DNA from 3 places in the Pantoea alfalfae genome. Region 1 is predicted to be linked to each of the others. Evidence: predicted binding sites of a transcription regulator. Region 1 holds the regulator's gene; each other region holds the start of a gene.
What was found. Region 1 encodes PurR, which represses purine synthesis genes. Its sites were predicted from a motif close to CANGCAAACGTTTGCNTG; they were not measured.

Region 1 (6,344 bases):
ATCAGATTATTACGTTAGTATATTATTGATTTATTACAGGTTTGTTGACCCGAATGAGTATATTCTCACGCGGGTCAATATTCAATGACTTATTGTTAGGATGCTAACGAAAAAGTCAATGTGTCACTGGTTATCCTGGCAGGCAGGTTGCGGAGAGGCAACAACAGATTGTGCGCTTGCGGTACGCTGCATGGCGTAACCGAGTAGCGCCAGCAGAATCGTTACCGTCATTATCAGCGTAGTGGTAAACAGCGCCTGGGTTAATCCGGCAGAGACTGCCAGGCTTGCAGCGAAGCAGAGTCCGAGTTGTAAGGTGTTCTGCAATGCGGCCGCTTTACCGGTGGCGTGCGGGAAGGGCGTCAGCGCACTGGAAACCACAATCGGATAAATTGCGCCGTTAGCCAGCGCCATCCCACAGAACGGCACCATCAGGCTCACCAGCGTACTGTTGCCTGCAAGTGCAACAGCAAACAGCGCCAGAATGCTCAGGCTGTAGACGCCTAACAGCCAGGGGAGCAGCTGTGCGCCGTTAAAGCGGTTGAGCAGGGCGCGACAGCCAAATCCACCGATTAAAAAGGCGAGGGTCTGGGGTACATAACTCAGGCCGATATCGGCGGGCGAGAGACCCAGATCCGCCAGAATGAACGGCGATCCGGTCAGCCAGGCAAAGAAGCTGGCAGAACAGGCAGAGTAGATCAGCACGTTGCCGCTGTAGACCCGGGATTTCAGCAGGGTGAGAAAGCCGGGCTGTGCTCCTTTTTCGCGTGCTTCCGGGCGTACTGTGGGCAGACGCAGGGTGGTCAGAATCAACGCCACCGCAATCAGTGTCAGCACCAGAAAAATCGAACGCCAGTGGAAGTGACCGATCAGCCAGGCACCCAGCAACGGGGCCAGCGCCGGGGAGAGCGCAACCAGCGGCATAATCGTTGCAAAGACTTTGTTGGCGCGCGCGGCGGGGTAGCGATCCACCACCAATGCCTGCCAGCTCACGGCGGCAGCACAGACGCCAATGGCCTGCACAAAGCGCAGCGCCAGCATCAGAGTAATATCATTCACCCACAGCATGCCCGCACAGCCGACGCCAAACAGGGTCAGTCCGGCCAGCAGCACCGGCTTACGGCCGATGCGGTCGGAGAGCGGTCCCCAGAAAAGCTGACCCACGGCAAAGCCTCCCAGAAAGAGGCTCATACTGGCGCTAATCAGGCCGGGCGAGGTATTAAAGGTGTGCTGCATCGCACCAAAGGCGGGCAGATACATGTCAGTGGCTAAAAAGCCGAGCATGCTCAGCAGGGCAAGATAGGGCATAAATCCTTTATTCGACAGCATCTCATTCTCATTTTTGCAGGATAAACGCGGCAGAGTGTAAAAGGTGCGTTTGCCGCTGTGAAACGGTAATATTTGCCGGTTGCTGTTAAAATTTTTGAAGGCAGATTATGTGGTCAGAATATGCATTAGAGGTCGTTGACGCGGTTGCCCGAGGGGGCAGCTTCAGCGCAGCCGCGCAGGAGCTGCATCGGGTACCTTCTGCCATCAGCTATACAGTGCGTCAGCTGGAAAACTGGCTGGCGGTGCCGCTGTTCGAACGCCAGCATCGTGAAGTGGTGCTGACGCCAGCAGGCGAACATTTTGTCCGGGAAGGGCGCAGCGTCATCAAAAAAATGCTTGCTACACGGCGGCAGTGTCAGCAGCTGGCCAATGGCTGGCGCGGGCAGCTCAGCATTGCCGTTGACCGTATCGCCAAACCTCAGCGCACCCGGCAGCTGGTCAAAGATTTCTATCGCCACTTCCCCGATATGGAGCTGATCATCAGCTATGAAGTTTTTAATGGTGTCTGGGATGCGCTGGCCGATGGCCGGGTAGAAGTTGCGATTGGGGCCACACAGGCAATTCCGGTGGGCGGACGGTTTGCGTTTCGCGATATGGGTACGCTCAACTGGCGCTGCGTGGTCGCGCCCGATCATCCGCTGACGCAGGCGAGCCAGATAGATGACGACACGCTGCGTAGCTGGCCGTCCCTGGTGCTGGAAGATACATCACGCGCACTGCCGCGTCGTATGACATGGACGCTGGATAACCAGCGCAGGCTGGTGGTGCCGGAGTGGCAAACCGGACTGGAATGCGTGCAGGCGGGCTTGTGCGTGGCGATGGTGCCGGGGCATCTGGCCAGGCCACTGCTCGACAGTGGCGAGCTGGTGGAGCTAACGCTTCCGGTAGCATTTCCGGACAGCCCCTGCTGCGTTAGCTGGGCCGAGGATCGCGCATCACCGGCGACAGGCTGGTTGCTCAGCTATCTGGGTGATACGCAAACGCTTAATCAGGAGTGGTTAAGCGAGGATTAGCGGCGATAGTCGCGGAACGGACCATCGGCCACTGAACGGCGCTCAATCAGCGTCGGATGGACTTCAATCGTTTGTGACACTTCGCGCTTACTGGTGATGCGGTCGAGCAGCATATCCAGCGCCTTCTCACCCAACTGGGCTTTAGGCTGATGCACCGTGGTCAGGGCAGGGGCGAAATAGCGTGCGTTGCGCACATTGTCATAACCGATTACCGAAATATCCTGCGGCACGCGCAGACCCATCTCGTCGGCGGCGCAAATGGCCCCCATCGCCATGATGTCGCCGCCGCAGAAGACGGCGGTCGGGCGCTGCTTTTGCGACAGGATCTGCTGCATCGCCTGATAACCCGACTCTGGCTCAAAGTCACCCTGCACAATCCACTCCGCGCGCGGCTGAATTCCCGCTTCTTCCAGTGCCTTCAGGAAACCGGCATGGCGTCCGCCGCCGGTATTGCGCTCCATCTGACCCGGAATGGCACCGATATCGCGGTGTCCGCGTTCAATCAGATAGCGTCCCGCCAGATAGCCGCCCTGGAAGGCATTATCGAGAACCGTATCGGTAAAGTCGGCGCGCGATTCGCCCCAGTCCATCACCACCATCGGGATATTGCGGTTCTCTTCCAGCATCTGCAGCAGATCGTCCGGATACTCAGAGCACATCACCAGCAGGCCATCGACACGCTTCTGCGCCATCATGCTGAGGTAGGCGCGCTGTTTTTGCAGGTCGTTATGCGCATTACCCAGAATCAGCGTATAGCCTTTATCAAAACAGTGATTTTCAACCGCCTCAATAATTTCAGCGAAATAGGGCGCTTCGCTGGAGGTGGCAAGCAGACCCAGCGTCTTGGTGTGGTTTACTTTCAGACTGCGTGCTACAGCGCTCGGCGAGTAGTGCAATTCTTTAATTGCCTGCCAGACCGCCTCGCGCGTCTCTTCAGCGACAAAGCGGGTTTTATTGATGACGTGCGAAACGGTGGTCGTTGAGACGCCAGCGCGTTTCGCCACATCTTTAATTGTTGCCATGAAAATCGGACTCCAGTCCTTACCTAACTCTATGATAAGCGTAATGTTAAACGTTTGCGTCTGCTCAGGGTTTTTTCCGCAAAAATGCGGCTTTTCTGGCCGGTAAACAGGCTTCTGGCGGAGAAAAAACGCCTCAAAAGATGCGCAAACGGAATCAGGGTTGCACGCGTTGCGCAACAAAGGCGAGATTCTAACAAGGCTGAACGGATAAAACGAGATTTTTACCGGACCCTGTGGGAAAATGCCATATCCCTACAAAGTGTGTGACTAAGGAGCAAACAATGAGTACCGATCTTAAACTGGCGTTAATGACCACTGTCGGCTGTCTGCTGATGATTGTGGCTTTCAGTTTTACCGCCATTCTGCACTAATAAAAAAAGCCGGGATTATCCCGGCTTTTTTCGGACTGTAGTGCTGCTCAGCGAATGGTTTTCGGCGTCATCACCCGACGGGCACCAATATAGTGGCGCTGCCAGTAATCTTCGCCTAATGCACTGATCTGAATATCTTTGCCGGTACGTGGCGACTGAATAAACTTGCCATCGCCCAGGTAAACGCCGACGTGGTCCGCCGTACCGCGACCGTTAATGCGGAAGAAGACCAGATCGCCTTTCTCAAGCGATTCACGCTTAATCGGTGCTGCGTCACGCAGGTGATACATCTCGTTAGCGGTACGCGGGATCTTAAACTTCACCAGATCTTTATAGGCATACCAGACCAGACCGCTGCAATCGAAACCAGTATGTGGTGAGGTGCCGCCCCACTGATACGGTTTACCCAGCTGTCCCATCAGCTTCGTCATCGCGGTTTCTCGCGCTTTCTGGTAGCGCTGACGGTGTGATTTGCTCATTTTAATCGTGCCAGGTTCGCTGGTGGTGACCTCAGCGGTTTTCAGCAGGCGCTGATGACCATAGCGTTTTTTTTCTTTATTTTTTTCTTTGCTTTTGCTGATACGGGCGGTTTTAAGCGAGGTCTTCTTAGCAGGCGTCTGTTTAGCAGTGAGTTCGACTTTTTTCTGTTTTTTCGTTTTGAGTTTTTGAACAGGGCTGAGGCGAGTTTTTTTGGTCACCGTTTTTACCTGGCGACGCTTGCGGCGCTCATCATCGCGCGCACTCTTTTTTTCTGCTTTATGCGTACTGACGTTCACCGGCGTGTGCGGGGAAGCAGCAGCGACGTTGAAAAACAGTTGCGCAAAGGCCAGCATGAAAAGCGTAATGATTAAACGCATAGTCCGTTGATTAGTTAAGTTGTCAGGGCCACTACGCACCGCGACAAAGTTGAGATTAATCTGATCCAGGATCAGTGCCCAGGCCATTCTAGTCCAGTTCTTTTAAAAACTGTAATGCCTTTTAATATTAATCTTTGCAACCCATGCAATCGCGCTGAAAATGAACATTTTCAGCATCTTATCTCAACGAAATTATTACGAATTATTAAACTGTTACCAGCTGTTAATAATCAGGCATTCAGGCGTCCCGAGGCGGAACTTAACAATGATGGCGATTTAATCGGACAGCGGTAAAATCTCGTTTTCAGTCACGCTGCGAAGTCGCTACAATAAACAAACACGAAGTAACGAATTAAGGAAGGCAATTATGAGTACTGTAGAAAAAATTCAGCGCCAGATCGCAGAAAACCCGATCCTGCTGTACATGAAAGGTTCCCCGAAACTGCCAAGCTGCGGTTTCTCTGCACAGGCGGTGCAGGCGCTGTCAGCCTGCGGTGAGCGTTTTGCTTACGTGGATATTCTGCAGAACCCGGACATTCGTGCCGAGATGCCGAAATTCGCTAACTGGCCGACCTTTCCGCAGCTGTGGGTCGATGGTGAGCTGGTTGGTGGATGCGATATCATCGTTGAGATGTTACAACGTGGTGAGCTGCAGACACTGATCAAAGAGACTGCAGAAAAGTTTAAAGAAGCAGAATAAAAAAAGGCCGACATCATGTCGGCCTTTTTCATTGTGGCATCCCTTATGCGGAGGCGCAGGCGTCTGCGTCGCCCTCGGCGAAGGGCAGTGGCCAGCCGCCCAACCGTTTCCAGCGGTTTACCAGCTCGCAGAACAGTGTCGCTGTCTGCTGAGTGTCATAGAGCGCAGAATGCGCCTGCGTACTGTCAAACTCCATTCCCGCCGCAATACAGGCTTTCGCCAGCACCGTCTGACCCAGCACCAGTCCGCTCAGGGCCGCAGTATCAAAGGTGGCAAACGGGTGAAACGGGTTGCGCTTCAGGCTGGCACGTTCTGCTGCCGCCGACATGAAATTCAGATCAAACGTGGCATTGTGCGCCACCATAATGGCGCGATTGCAGCCGCTGTCTTTAATGCCCTTGCGGACCATTTTGAAAATGGCATGCAGTGCTTCATATTCACTGACTGCGCCGCGCAGCGGATTACTCGGATCGATACCGGTAAAGGCCAGCGCTTCCGGATGCAAAAGCGAGCCGACAAAGGGTTCGACGTTGAAATGCAGCGTCTGATCAATCTGAATCCATCCCTCTTCATCCATTTTCAGCGTGATAGCGGCAATCTCCAGTAACGCATCGGTTTGCGCATTGAAACCCGCGGTTTCAACGTCGATCACCACCGGATAGAAGCCACGGAAACGTTGATTGAGTGCATTAGGGGAATTCGATTCAGACATCAGGATCTCGTTGCAGAAAAAGGGCAGCGCGTATTATGGCAAAAAACAGGGCCGGGTGCAGCAGATGAAGCGCAGAGAAGGGGATTCAGCCCACCTGATCAGGCAGGCTGAGAGGCAGGTTTAGTTGCCCAGGCCGTTACCGGCATCTTTGTTTTCGATCAGTTCGATTTTGTAGCCATCGGGATCTTCAACAAAGGCAATAATGGTGGAGCCGCCTTTGACCGGGCCCGCTTCACGGGTCACATTGCCGCCATCTTTGCGGATACGTTCGCAGGCTGCTGCTGCGTCATCGACGCCCAGCGCGATATGACCATAAGCATTACCGAGGTCATATTTATCAACG
Region 2 (6,344 bases), 640 kb from region 1:
CGCCCTCATCCGTCTTCACAGAAAAAGAGTGGGAAGTCGTTTATCTGCTGGTCTGTGGCATGAACATAAAAGAAATAAGCAGCATCCTGGCAATTTCAGCCGACGCAGTTAATGGCAGACTCAGAAGTTGTTACAGAAAGACTGGCCTGAATTCGCTTTCCGCACTGACCGGCTATTGCCGTGACAATAAGTTAGACCACTATATTCCACCGTTCTTTCTGAAAAAAGGCCATATTATAATAAGAGGATGAACTGATGGTCAGAAAGCTGAATCCTGTTGAATATTACTTTGATCACTCGCTGTTTGGCTGGGCTATTAAAAACAGTGTCTCACGCTATGTTTATGCCAATAAGATTGCATGCAGTTATTTCAACGTTACGTCTGACACTATTGTGGGGACATTTGACACCGACCTGACGCCAGACATTAGCGATTATTACCACCATATTCTGCATGATGATAAAAAAATCCTGAATACAAAAGAAATGAGCATTGTGCTTAAGACTTTTGAATACGGAAAAGAGAACAGGCTGCGATCTTTTATGGTGGAGAAACGCCCATGGACGTTCAATGACGGAACCGATGGTATTATCTGTACCTACCTTGAGATCACCAATGTTTACTTTTCAACGTTCCTCCGGCCACGTGACAGAAGACCTTTTGTCTTTACCCGGCCCGCGAATATCTTCACCGACAAAGAATGGGAAGTGATTCTGCTACTGCTTTGTGGGGTAAAGCAGAACCTTATGCCAGGAATTCTTGGCATCAGTGCTCCGGCCCTTCGCAACCGGCTTATACGCTGTTACGACAAATCTGGTGCAACCAACAACGCTGCGTTGAAGGAGCATTGTATGCAGGAGGGGTGGGATAACTACATCCCGCCTTTTTTTCTGAACAAAGGATATGTGCTGATTACCTGAGGCGCAGAGGCTGGGTTTGTTCGCTGCGCGAACGGGCTGGCAGAAGAGCTGATGCTGGGATGTTCGCTGCGCGAACGGGCTCTGAGAGGGGTTTCGTTCGCCTGAGCAGTTGGGCAGTTTCAGTATCGCCTCTGCAGGCGACCGACAAGGGGGCGCCAGTCGCCGCGCCCCCTTGACCCCGGGCTCCGGCCTGCTTCACCGCCGCTTCGCGGTTCCTTCGCTTTTTCAGGATTTCTTACGGACCAGCGGGACGCGCCATCCCTGGCGCGAATCCGCCTCTTCGCGACATCCCTGTCGCTCGTCCTGAAATCCCTCATCCGCTCTGCGGTTCTGACGGCCTCCCTCCCCCCTGCTGTTATCTCTTCTTTCTGTGTTGGGTACTTTATCGCTGTGGGTTTTTTGGGACTGGCTTTGACTTTGACTGTGGCTTTAAGTCCAGCAGACAACACAGCACCACAGTTAACACAAAGAAATCACAGGCGGGGGTTGGTGAGAGGCGTCCGAAGCGCTGAGGAACAACCGGAGGCCAGGATGAGCCGACAGGACGTCGGCGAAAGGACGGTTCGCGCCAGGGATGGCGCGTCCGGACGGTCCGCTGGCCGCAGGGCGTGATGAAGGCACCCCGCACAGCGGGGCGCGCAGGCTGCCGGACGCCGGGATTGTTAAGGGGCGGGCGTCCGCCCCTTAACGCGTCCGCCTGCACAGGCAACCTGAAACTCCCTATCGCCTGGCGGGCGTAACCCGCTCAGAGTAAGCCCACTGCAACGCGTAACCCACCCAGAGCAAGCCGCTGCTAAGCATTCCTTAACCGCAACGCGGTAGATTAAGCACTTAACCACCCAAGTTTAATCACAAACAAAATCGACAGAATCACCAGCGCCGCATTCACCTCTTTCGCGCGACCACTCAACAGCTTCACCAGCGTCCAGGTAATAAAACCAAACGCGATGCCATTGGCGATGGAATAGGTCAGCGGCATGGTCAGCGCGGTCACGGTAACCGGGGCAGCCGTGGTGATATCTTTCCAGTCAATATCTGCCAGACCCGATGCCATCAGCACCGCCACAAACAGCAGTGCAGGCGCAGTAGCGTAAACCGGCACGCTGGAAGCCAGCGGTGAGAAGAACAGTGCCAGCAGGAACAGGATACCCACCACGATCGCGGTCAGTCCGGTACGGCCACCGGCACTCACGCCTGCCGCCGATTCCACATAACTGGTGGTGGTCGAGGTCCCGAGCAGTGAACCAAACAGTGCAGCCGCACTGTCAGCAATCAGCGCACGGCCCATCTTCGGCACGTTGCCCTGCTCATCCGCCAGACCAGCACGTTTCGTCACGCCCAGCAGCGTGCCGGTGTTATCAAACACATCGACAAACAGGAAGGCGAAAATCACGCTAATCAGGCCGACGTTAAATGCCCCGGCAATATCCAGCTGCATAAAGGTTGGTGCAATCGATGGCGGCGCAGAAAAGACCCCGGCAAACGGCGACAAACCCATGCCCATCGAGATAAAGGTCACCAGCAGAATACCGATCAGCACCGCGCCGGTGACGCGACGCGCTTCCAGTACCACGATCACCACAAAGCCAAGCATCGCCAGCAGCGGACCCGGTTTGGTCAGATCGCCAATGCCCACCAGCGTGGCCGGATTATCGACCACGATGCCCGCCCCTTCCAGCGCAATGATCGCCAGGAACAGCCCGATACCGGCGCCAATCCCGGCGCGCAGCGGCAGCGGGATACTGGCAATAATCCACTCACGGATTTTAAACAGGGACATTGCGAAGAAAATCACTGCCGAGAGAAACACCGCGCCCAGCGCAACCTGCCACGTGTAACCCATGTGCAACACCACGGTGTAGGTAAAGAAGGCGTTCAGTCCCATGCCTGGTGCCAGCGCGATCGGGTAGTTGGCGATCAGCCCCATCAGCACGCAGCCAATCGCCGCCGCCAGACAGGTGGCGACAAATACCGCGCCTTTATCCATGCCGGTTGCGCCCAGAATGCTCGGGTTCACAAACAGAATATAGGCCATCGCCAGGAAGGTGGTGATCCCGGCGATAATCTCGGTACGAACCGTGGTGTTATGCGCTTTGAGTTTGAATAGTTTTTCTAACATCATCATCTCTCGATACAGGAGACAGCCGTCTCTCTTGCCAAAGGGGTTTGTATGCTGATTATTCTGTTTCCGGGACATGGATGCCGGCCGCTGCATACCTGCGTGCCAGAACCGCCTGAAATCCCTGCCTTACCCACTGCCCAAAGCAATTGCCATGCCATCTGCAAACGCAATCGATTACCTGGCAGAGCCGGACTTGCCTAAGAAGAGTCCGAACCAAAACGAGGCGCGATTATGGTGCAATGCACCGATCCTGCGCAATCGTTTTCCTGCGGCAAATCAGCACCCCCTGAAAACTCTGCGCCAGCGCACGCTTCCATACTCTCACAGGCGAAGCGGGTCACGTTTCAGCACGCTGCCTCAGCAACCTTTTCTGGCCTGTGTAGACTCCAGAATTAACTCTTTCGTAACATTGAGGCCGCGCCATGAAGCCAGCGATTTTGGTGGTGGATGATGATCCTGCTGTCTGCGATGTCCTGCAGGATGCGTTAAGTGAACATCTGTTAACGGTCTACCGCTGTCATCAGGGACGCGAGGCGCTATTGATGCTCAACGCGCACCCGGAGATTTCGCTGGTGATGCTGGATATGATGCTGCCCGATACCAACGGTTTACTGGTGCTGCAGCAGCTTCAGCGGCAACGACCGGAAGTGCTGGTGATTATGCTGACCGGCATGGGTTCAGAAGCGGAGATGGTAGTCGGTCTGGAGATGGGCGCAGACGACTACATCGCCAAACCCTTTAATCCCCGCGTGGTAGTGGCGCGCGCCCGGGCGGCCCTGCGTCGCAGCGGGCGTATCGCACAGGCCGATCCTGAACAGGCGGGCTGGCGTTTTGGCGGCTGGCAACTGGACGATGGCCGCTGCCAGCTGTTTAATCCGCAGCGCGAACTTGTGCCGCTGACCCAGGGAGAATACAGTCTGCTGCGTGCGCTGGTGCATCACGCCCGCAAGGTGCTGACCCGCGATCAGCTGCTGGAGCTGACCCACAGCGAAAGTCTCGATGTGTTTGACCGCACCATCGACGTGCTCATCATGCGGCTGCGCCGTAAAATTGAAACTAACCCGCATCAGCCTGACCTGATCCGCACCATCCGCGGGCTGGGTTACGTCTTTTCGGCCGATGTGGTGAAACCCGATTCGACAACGCGTGCCAGTCAGATTGCCTGATTACGCCTGCCGCGCTCAGGATAGCCAGTCCGAATAATCGTTGCACAGCAGCCAGCGCGGCGCTTCATCCTCATTCAGTGGATTAAAACGGGCCAGCGGCGTCAGAAACACGTTGTCGTTTTCATCATCGTTGGGCATTGATACCTCGCCCACCAGCACATCGCCGAAGCCGCTTTCGCCCCAGAAACTGTGCCAGACGCCCGCCTCCAGCGTTACGCTTTCACCCGGAGAGAGCCGCAGTTGTGAACCGGCAGCATGAATCTGGCGCAGGCCATCCAGCGACACTGCCACCGGCGAGTCAGCCAGCCCGTCACCGTCGCGGTTATGCAGTTCGACAATCAGGTTGCCGCCGCCGCGATTGATGATGTCTTCCATCTTGCGCGGATGATAGTGCATCGGCGTCAGTTGCCCTTCACGCACGTGCATTATCTTCTCGGCGTAGGGTTTATGCCACGGCTGCCCGCCCGGCGAGCCGTTACGAAGGGTAAACAGCGTCAGGCCGGTCTGCATAAAATCTGCCGCGCCAAAACTGGTGAGGTCCCAGCCCAGCCGCAGCGCCAGAATCTCCTGTATCACGTCGCGATCCTGAGCGCGCCACTGGCTGACGCTGTAATCGGCCCACGGCGGCAGATGCACATCCTGCTGCCGGAAAAACTCGCGGGTATGTTGCAGATAAGAGTTAACCTCTGAACGTTGCATAGTGGCCTCCTGAGAGCGGCACCCGAAGGGTGCCACATTAAAGCCTATTTCACCGTCCAGCCCTGATAGCTGCCGATATTATTGCGGTCGATCAGTTTCACCGGGATCAGCACGGGCTTATCCGGGGCCGGTTTGCCCTGCAGGATGTCATAGCCAATCTCAACCGCTTTGGCCGCCATGACCTGCGGGTCCTGCGCAGGCGTCGCAACGAACAGTGAATTCTTGCGCTTCAGCGCCTCTTCACCGTCTGGCGAGCCATCGACGCCAACGATAAAGAACTCACTGCGCTGCGCCTGTTTCGCGGCTAAATCGGCACCAATCGCGGTCGGGTCGTTGATAGCAAAGACCGCATCGATTTTCGGGTTAGCCGAGAGCAGGCCGGTCATGACTTCCAGTCCGCCTTCACGACTGCCTTTGGCGTTCTGGTTGTAGGAGAGCAGCTTGATATCCGGATGGGTTTTCAGCTCATTCATGCAGCCTTCAACGCGGTTCTGTACAGCTGAAACCGGCGGTCCGTTGATGATCACCACGTTGCCTTTGTTCTTCAGGCGGTCAGAAATATATTTACAGGCCATCGCGCCCGCCTCGGTGTTATCGGAGGTGATGGTCGCATTCGCGCCATCGGCTGCCACGTCGACCGCCACCACCACGATACCGGCGTCACGCGCCCGCTTCACCGCCGGGGCGATCCCTTTGGAGTCGGCGGCATTGAGGATAATCATGTCGACTTTGGCCGCGATAAAGTTATCAATCTGGCCGACCTGCTGACCGAGATCGTAACCGCTGGAGACCAGCGTCACGTTGACCTTATCGCCCGCCAGCTGACGCGCCTTCATCTCTGCGCCTTTGGTGATCTGCACGAAGAAGGGGTTAGCGAGATCGCCGACCGTGACGCCAATAGATTTGAGTTCTTTTGCCTGAGCCAGGCCGGTGCTGAACAGCGTCGCCGCCAGCAGCCCGGTTACAATCGGATTAAAACGCATAGACCTTCTCCTGCTGTTTTCAAGGTGCCAACCGCTTAATGGCGTTTTTTTGGGTGGCGGAGGCGACACGGCGCATCCGCCCTTTTCAGCCTCAACTCACATGATGTCGGGTACGGTATTTGTCGATCAGGACCGCGATGATGATCACCGCGCCCTTAATCACCAGCTGCCAGAAATAGGAGACGCCCATCAGCGTCATGCCGTTGTTCAGCGTGGCGATAATCAGTGCGCCAATCAGGGTGCCGGTGATGGTGCCGATGCCGCCGACAAAGCTGGTCCCGCCGAGGATCACCGCCGCAATCGCATCCAGCTCGTAGCCGACGCCGAGGTTGCCGTTGGCGCTGTAGAGCCGCGAGGCGCTCATTAAGCCGCCCAGCCCTGACAGCAGGCCGCTCATGCCGTAGACAAACAGCAGCACCACGCCAACCTTGATGCCGGTAAGACGCGCCGCCT
Region 3 (6,344 bases), 1.8 Mb from region 1:
GTATGAATACTTCAGCGACTGCTGTCGTCAGCAGGGCATGACCACGGCAAATGGCCGTTTTGCTGCGGATATGCAGGTCTCGCTGGTGAATGATGGTCCTGTGACGTTCTGGTTACAGGTTTGAGATCGCAAGCGGAGCGGCAGGGAACAGGCCACCTGGCCGAGCGGGAGAAACATTACATGTATCACCTTCGCGTGCCACAGACGGCGGAAGAGCTGGATATCTATTATCAGTTCCGCTGGGAGATGTTGCGTAAACCACTGCGTCAGCCGCAGGGGTCGGAACGTGACGCCTGGGATGCCCTGGCACATCATCAGATGGTGGTTGATGAGCAGGGAAATCCGGTCGCCATTGGCCGTCTCTACATCAACGCCGATAATGAGGCCGCTATCCGCTTCATGGCTGTTCATCCGTCTGTGCAGGGGAAAGGGCTGGGTACGCTGATGGCCATGACCCTGGAGTCGGTAGCGCGTCAGGAAGGCGCGAAGCGGGTAACCTGCAGTGCCCGTGAAGATGCGGTCGCTTTCTTCGCCAAGCTCGGCTACATCAATCAGGGTGAGATTACCGCGCCGCAGACGACGCCGGTACGCCACTTTCTGATGATCAAGCCGGTTGTTACGCTCGATGATATCCTGCATCGCGCCGACTGGTGCGGTCAGCTACAACAGGCCTGGTATGATCATATTCCGCTCAGCGAGAAGATGGGTGTGCGTATCCTGCAGTTTACCGGGCAGAAATTTATCACCACCATGCCTGAAGCGGGCAACCAGAATCCACATCACACCCTGTTCGCTGGCAGCCTTTTCTCGCTGGCCACGCTGACCGGCTGGGGATTGATCTGGCTGCTGCTGCGCGAACGCCATCTCGGCGGCACCATTATTCTGGCAGATGCGCACATCCGCTATAGCCGCCCTATCAGCGGACGACCTGGCGCGATTGCCGATCTCGGCTCACTTAGCGGCGACCTTGACCGTCTGGCTCGCGGACGTAAAGCACGCGTTCAGCTTGAAGTGGAGCTGTTTGGCGATGATGAATGTGGCGCGGTGTTTGAGGGAGTTTATATCGTCCTGCCCGCCGATCCGGATGGGCCGCTGGAAGAGGGCGGTTCCGGCGCACGTATCAACTAACCATAAGGGCCGCATCTGCGGCCCTTAAGTTATTAACGAACCTCGCCAGCCTGCATGGTCTGCTGCACCTGCTGACTATCCGTTGTCACCGACAGCGTGCCATTGACCGTTGGGCGTAATGGCTGGCCTGCGGCTAAAGCGCCACTCAATTGCAGCTGCATATTACTGTCACCGGTTAACGGCAAGGCGGGCCATCCCCAGTTCTGCAACACATTCACCGGCACTGCACGCCCCGTCAATTGCAGCGTCAGCGGGCGCGCTGGCTGCTGGCCGACGGTAGCCGTCCCTTCAAGCAGCCCCTTGTTACTGAACGCACTCAGCTCGGTCACCTGAATCTGCTGCGTGTCTGCATTCAGCGTAATGGATGGGTGACGCAGATCGGTACGGTTAAAAGTCGACTCTGCCGCATTCAGGCTAAGCTTACCCCACCAGATCCCCCACTGATGCTGCTGCGCCAGCAGCAGGTTCTCGCCGGATCCGTCCAGTGAGGTCAGCTGGAAGGGAAACGCCGGATTGATGTCGATAATCAGGTTACGATTAGAGGTGAAACGCGTCACCGCTACGCTATCCAGCCACGCGGGCAGTGCCGCCTGCCAGCGGTCACGCCAGTCCTGCGGCAGGGTATATTCCAGTCCGGCAATAGCCAGATTTTTCAGCGTCAGGCGTTTATCACTGCGTGACCAGTCACCGTCAGCCCGAATCACCCCGTTCGCCCAGCGTGAACTGAACTGCGTTAGCGCCAGACCCTGCGGCGAGAAATCCAGGTTAACGATAGGGTCATTAAGCTCGAATCCACCGTTGATAAAATTGCTGGCATTCAGCGCCAGCGAACCATCATTACTCTGCCAGTCATCGCCCTGCCAGTTAACGTTTCTCAGCGTCAGGTCAAGATCTGTCACCGCCCAGTCAGGCCCCTGCAGGCGGGCATCGGTCATGTCGAGGCGCGTAATGGCAATCGAGGGAACCACCTGCAGGCGATGCAGGAAATCTTTCAGGCTGCTGGCAGTCTGCAGACGAATATCATTCAGTCGTAGCTGATTGATTTTCCAGTTGCCCTGGGCATCGCGCTCACCGCTGCCGGTCATGGATCCACGCGCCAGGTCGGCACCAATATTATCAAAGCGCATCCGGTTCTGGGAAACACTGCCCTGAATCAGGACGTTTTCAGCGGGCACCTTATTCAGCGTCATGCTGCCTGCACTCATCTGGAAACGGGCATCGCGACCCAGCATATTGAGGGCTGTGGGTTTCCACGGCAGAATGCCGCCATTAACCTGCTGAGCAAACAGCGGTAACGTGCTGTTGGGGCTGTCGATACGCATGTTATTGAGCTGCAGGCGATCGGCCTGAATGGGTAGCGCACTGCCTGGCGTCAGATTGGCCAGATTCACTTCCCCGTCGCGCAATTCAAGGCTACTGAAATGCAGTGGATCGCTAAACTGAATCAGAGCCAGACCGAGATCGACCCGTTTCGCTACCAGAACCGCAGGCTGCCCATCATGACCAAAGCTGAAGTCATCCAGAATGATATGAGAGGAAGAAGAGAAATTGTGTTCAATTTTACTCAGGGAGAGATGCCATTCGGTTTTGTCGCTCACCCAACGGCTAAACCAGCCTGCACCCCACTGTGTCTGCAGCAATACATAGATCACCACAAGGGTGAAAAGCAGCAGCAAAAGTAAGGTGAGGAAAAACTTTCCAAGAAATTTCATAGCATCCTTCCCGAGTTAAATCCGGTGAGAGGTTGTTATGCCTGAATTACCGTTACAGCTCAACAGCCTGGATGTAAATCCGAATAATTAGCAGGCAGGCCGAAGCCTGCCTGTGGACTTACTTCTCTTGCGGGAAAATCAGGTTGAGCACAATGGCGGTAATGCCGCCCGCCGCAATGCCGGAAGAGAGCAGGGTTTTCAGCCAGTCAGGCGCAAACTGCAGGATCAGCGGCTGCTGGGAAACGCCAAGGCCCACCGCCAGCGATAGTGCGATGATCATGATGGCACGACGGTTAAGCGGCTCGCGTGACACGATGCGAACACCCGAGGCGGCGATGGTGCCGAACATCACAATGGTTGCACCGCCGAGCACCGGTTCAGGAATGAGCTGAACCAGACCACTGACCGCCGGGAACAACCCCAGCACAATCAGCATCAGCGCGACAACAAAGCCCACGTAGCGGCTGGCTACGCCGGTTAACTGAATGACGCCATTGTTCTGGCCGAAACAGGAGTTAGGGAAGGTATTAAACAGCGCGGAGACAAAGGAGTTAAGACCATTCGCCAGCACCCCACCTTTCAGACGTTTCATATAGAGTGGGCCGCTCACCGGCTGTTCTGAAACATCCGAGGTGGCGGTGATATCGCCGATGGTCTCCAGAGAGGTAACCATAAATACCAGCATCAGCGGGATAAGCAGATTCCAGTCGAAGCCCAGCCCATAGTAGAGCGGGGTGGGTACCATGATTAGCGGCTGATCAGCGGGAATACCTGCCGCAGGCAGCATACCCATCGTCCAGGCCAGCAGATAGCCTACCGCCATGGCAATCACCAGAGAGGCGACGCGCAGGTAGGGATTCTTCTGTCGGTTCAGCAGCACGATCACCAGCAGCACGGCTCCGGCCAGCATCAGATTTTTCGGCGCGCCAAAGGTATGGTCATTCATCGCACTGAAACCACCGCCAATGGAGGTTAGGCCGACCTGAATCAGCGACAGGCCAATAATCATCACCACGATACCGGAAACCAGCGGCGTAATGATCCGGCGCGCCAGATGCAATACGCGCGACAGCACCATTTCGGTACAGGAGGCTACCATCAGCGTGCCAAACAGTGCCGCCATCATGGTGGGCACGTCAGCGCCGCCATTTTTCAGCGCCATCCCGCCCATAATCAGAGGCGTCACGAAGTTGAAGCTGGTGCCCTGAATCGACAGCAGGCCCGAACCTACTGGTCCCCAGGTTTTGATTTGCAGCAGTGATGCCACGCCCGATGCAAACAGCGACATGCTGATCACGTGCCGGGTATCTTCTGCAGGCAGGCCCAGCGCCTGACAAATCAGAATCGCAGGCGTAATAACCGCGACAAACATGGCCAGCAGGTGCTGACCGGCGGCAAACAGCGTTTGCGGCAGGGGTGGACGATCTTCAAGGCGATAAATCAGTTCACTTTTCGTGGCGGAAGGCTGGTCTGGCTGAGGAGTGGTGGACATCTTCTGTTCTTCCCAAAAAATAGTGTGGCGATTGTAATCATCCGCAGGCTAAAAGCAATCGTTTGCCCGGTGAAGATAAAAAAGGCCGTACCAGAATGGAACGCACTCAGACATTGGTATAGCGGGTGGTCTCTGGCAGCCAGCGTTCAATCAGGGCGCTGGCCTGCTCGGGATAGTGCTGGTGGATGTGGCGCGCCACGCGCTGCACTTCCGGCACCATCGCGGCATCACGTAGCAGGTCGGCTACTTTGAATTCGGCGTTGCCGGTCTGACGCGTGCCCAGTAGTTCACCCGGCCCGCGAATCTCCAGATCGAACTGGGCAATGACAAAGCCATCATTGCTGTCGCGCAGCACCTGAAGACGCTTTTGCGCCGTCTTGCTCAGTGGCGCTTTATAGAGCAGCACACAGTGCGATGCTACAGCACCACGACCTACACGACCACGCAGCTGATGCAGCTGCGCCAGCCCTAACCGCTCCGGGTTTTCGATAATCATCAGGCTGGCATTCGGCACGTCAACGCCGACCTCGATGACTGTCGTCGCCACCAGCAGCTGCAGCTCATTCGCTTTAAAGGCCTGCATCACCGCCTGCTTTTCCGCGGGCTTCATCCGGCCATGTACCAGTCCGATGTTTAAGTCGGGAAGCGCCGTTTTCAGGGATTCCCAGCTGGCTTCTGCCGCCTGCGCTTCCAGCAATTCGGACTCTTCAATCAGGGTGCAGACCCAGTAGGCCTGACGGCCCTCGCGGCAGGCATGCTCAACCCGCGCCACAATCTCATCGCGTCGCGTATCGGGGATAGCGACGGTGGTCACCGGTGTTCGTCCCGGCGGCAGCTCATCGATAGTTGAGGTATCAAGATCGGCATAAGCCGTCATCGCCAGGGTGCGCGGAATGGGGGTGGCGGTCATGATCAGCTGATGCGGATGGAAACCCTGTTCCTCGCCTTTTTCCCATAAGGCCAGTCGCTGGTGGACGCCGAATCGGTGCTGCTCATCAATAATCACCAGCGCCAGACCATTAAACTGTACCTGCTCCTGAAACAGCGCGTGTGTGCCCACGACCATCGCCACCTGACCACTGGCTATCGCTTCCTGCTGGGCCTGGCGGGCTTTGCCTTTCTGTTTTCCGGCCAGCCAGCCCACTTCTATCCCCAGCGGCGCAAACCACTGACGGAAGTTACTGGCGTGCTGTTCAGCCAGCAGTTCGGTCGGCGCCATCAGCGCAACCTGCTTGCCATGGGCGATAACGTTCAGCGCAGAGAGCGCAGCAACCAGTGTCTTGCCCGAGCCGACATCGCCCTGCACCAGCCGCATCATCGGAAAATCATTGGCCAGATCTTTCTCTATCTCCGCCACCACGCGTTTCTGCGCATTGGTCGGTGAGAAGGGCAGCGCGGCCAGCAGCTGATCGCTAAGGTTGTGTCGCGGCGGCATCGGTAACGCGTAATAGCGCTGAGCACCGGCGCGTACCGCCAGCATGCTGAGGTTGTGCGCCAGCAGCTCTTCCAGAATCAACCTGCGCTGCGCCGGATGACGGCCACTTTCCAGCTCACTGAGCCGGAGATCGGGCGGCGGACGATGCAGTGTGCGCAGTGCATCAGGCAGGCTGATCAAGCCGCCGCTCAGTTCCTTCGGCAGCAACTCGGCAATCGGGCAGCTCTCCAGCAGCGTCAACGCCTGATCGGTAAGATTACGCAGTGTAGCCTGTCGGATGCCTTCAGTGGTGGGATAAACTGGTGTTAAGGTCTCTTCCAGCGCTACATTGCTCTGTTCGCCCTGGATGCGGTATTCGGGATGAATAATCTCGGCACCGCGCTGACCGCGTTTAATCTCGCCATAGGCGGTGACGCGTCGGCCCGGCGACAGGTTGTTCTTCATCCCGGCATTGAAGTTGAAGAAGCGCATCGTCAGGACACCACTACCATCGCTGATCTGGCACACCATCATCCGGCGGCGACCAAAGGTGATGTCGGTATGCAGCACTTCGCCTTCTACGGTGGCCCAGATACCG

Region 2: a site for PurR is predicted at 3,295-3,312, ahead of K6R05_RS07410 (NCS2 family permease). Genes of this name have one in related genera too.
Region 3: a site for PurR is predicted at 4,384-4,401, ahead of K6R05_RS00490 (nucleobase:cation symporter-2 family protein). Genes of this name have one in related genera too.

The regions. Positions count from the first base shown of each region.
Region 1 is NZ_CP082292.1:2,237,271-2,243,614, reverse strand. Features, by position in the region: gene punC (purine nucleoside transporter PunC) at 124-1,326, opposite strand; gene punR (DNA-binding transcriptional activator PunR) at 1,434-2,339, shown strand; gene purR (HTH-type transcriptional repressor PurR) at 2,336-3,361, opposite strand; gene cydH (cytochrome bd-I oxidase subunit CydH) at 3,643-3,732, shown strand; gene K6R05_RS10435 (C40 family peptidase) at 3,780-4,589, opposite strand; gene K6R05_RS10430 (Grx4 family monothiol glutaredoxin) at 4,954-5,289, shown strand; gene rnt (ribonuclease T) at 5,333-6,001, opposite strand; gene gloA (lactoylglutathione lyase) at 6,122-6,344, opposite strand, start outside.
Region 2 is NZ_CP082292.1:1,600,256-1,606,599, reverse strand. Features, by position in the region: gene K6R05_RS07420 (helix-turn-helix transcriptional regulator) at 1-251, shown strand, start outside; gene K6R05_RS07415 (PAS domain-containing protein) at 256-921, shown strand; gene K6R05_RS07410 (NCS2 family permease) at 1,745-3,043, opposite strand; gene K6R05_RS07405 (response regulator) at 3,466-4,209, shown strand; gene K6R05_RS07400 (D-lyxose/D-mannose isomerase) at 4,225-4,908, opposite strand; gene K6R05_RS07395 (ABC transporter substrate-binding protein) at 4,953-5,891, opposite strand; gene K6R05_RS07390 (ABC transporter permease subunit) at 5,983-6,344, opposite strand, start outside.
Region 3 is NZ_CP082292.1:107,589-113,932, forward strand. Features, by position in the region: gene dtd (D-aminoacyl-tRNA deacylase) at 1-124, shown strand, start outside; gene fabY (fatty acid biosynthesis protein FabY) at 181-1,128, shown strand; gene K6R05_RS00485 (AsmA family protein) at 1,161-2,840, opposite strand; gene K6R05_RS00490 (nucleobase:cation symporter-2 family protein) at 2,959-4,332, opposite strand; gene recG (ATP-dependent DNA helicase RecG) at 4,439-6,344, opposite strand, start outside.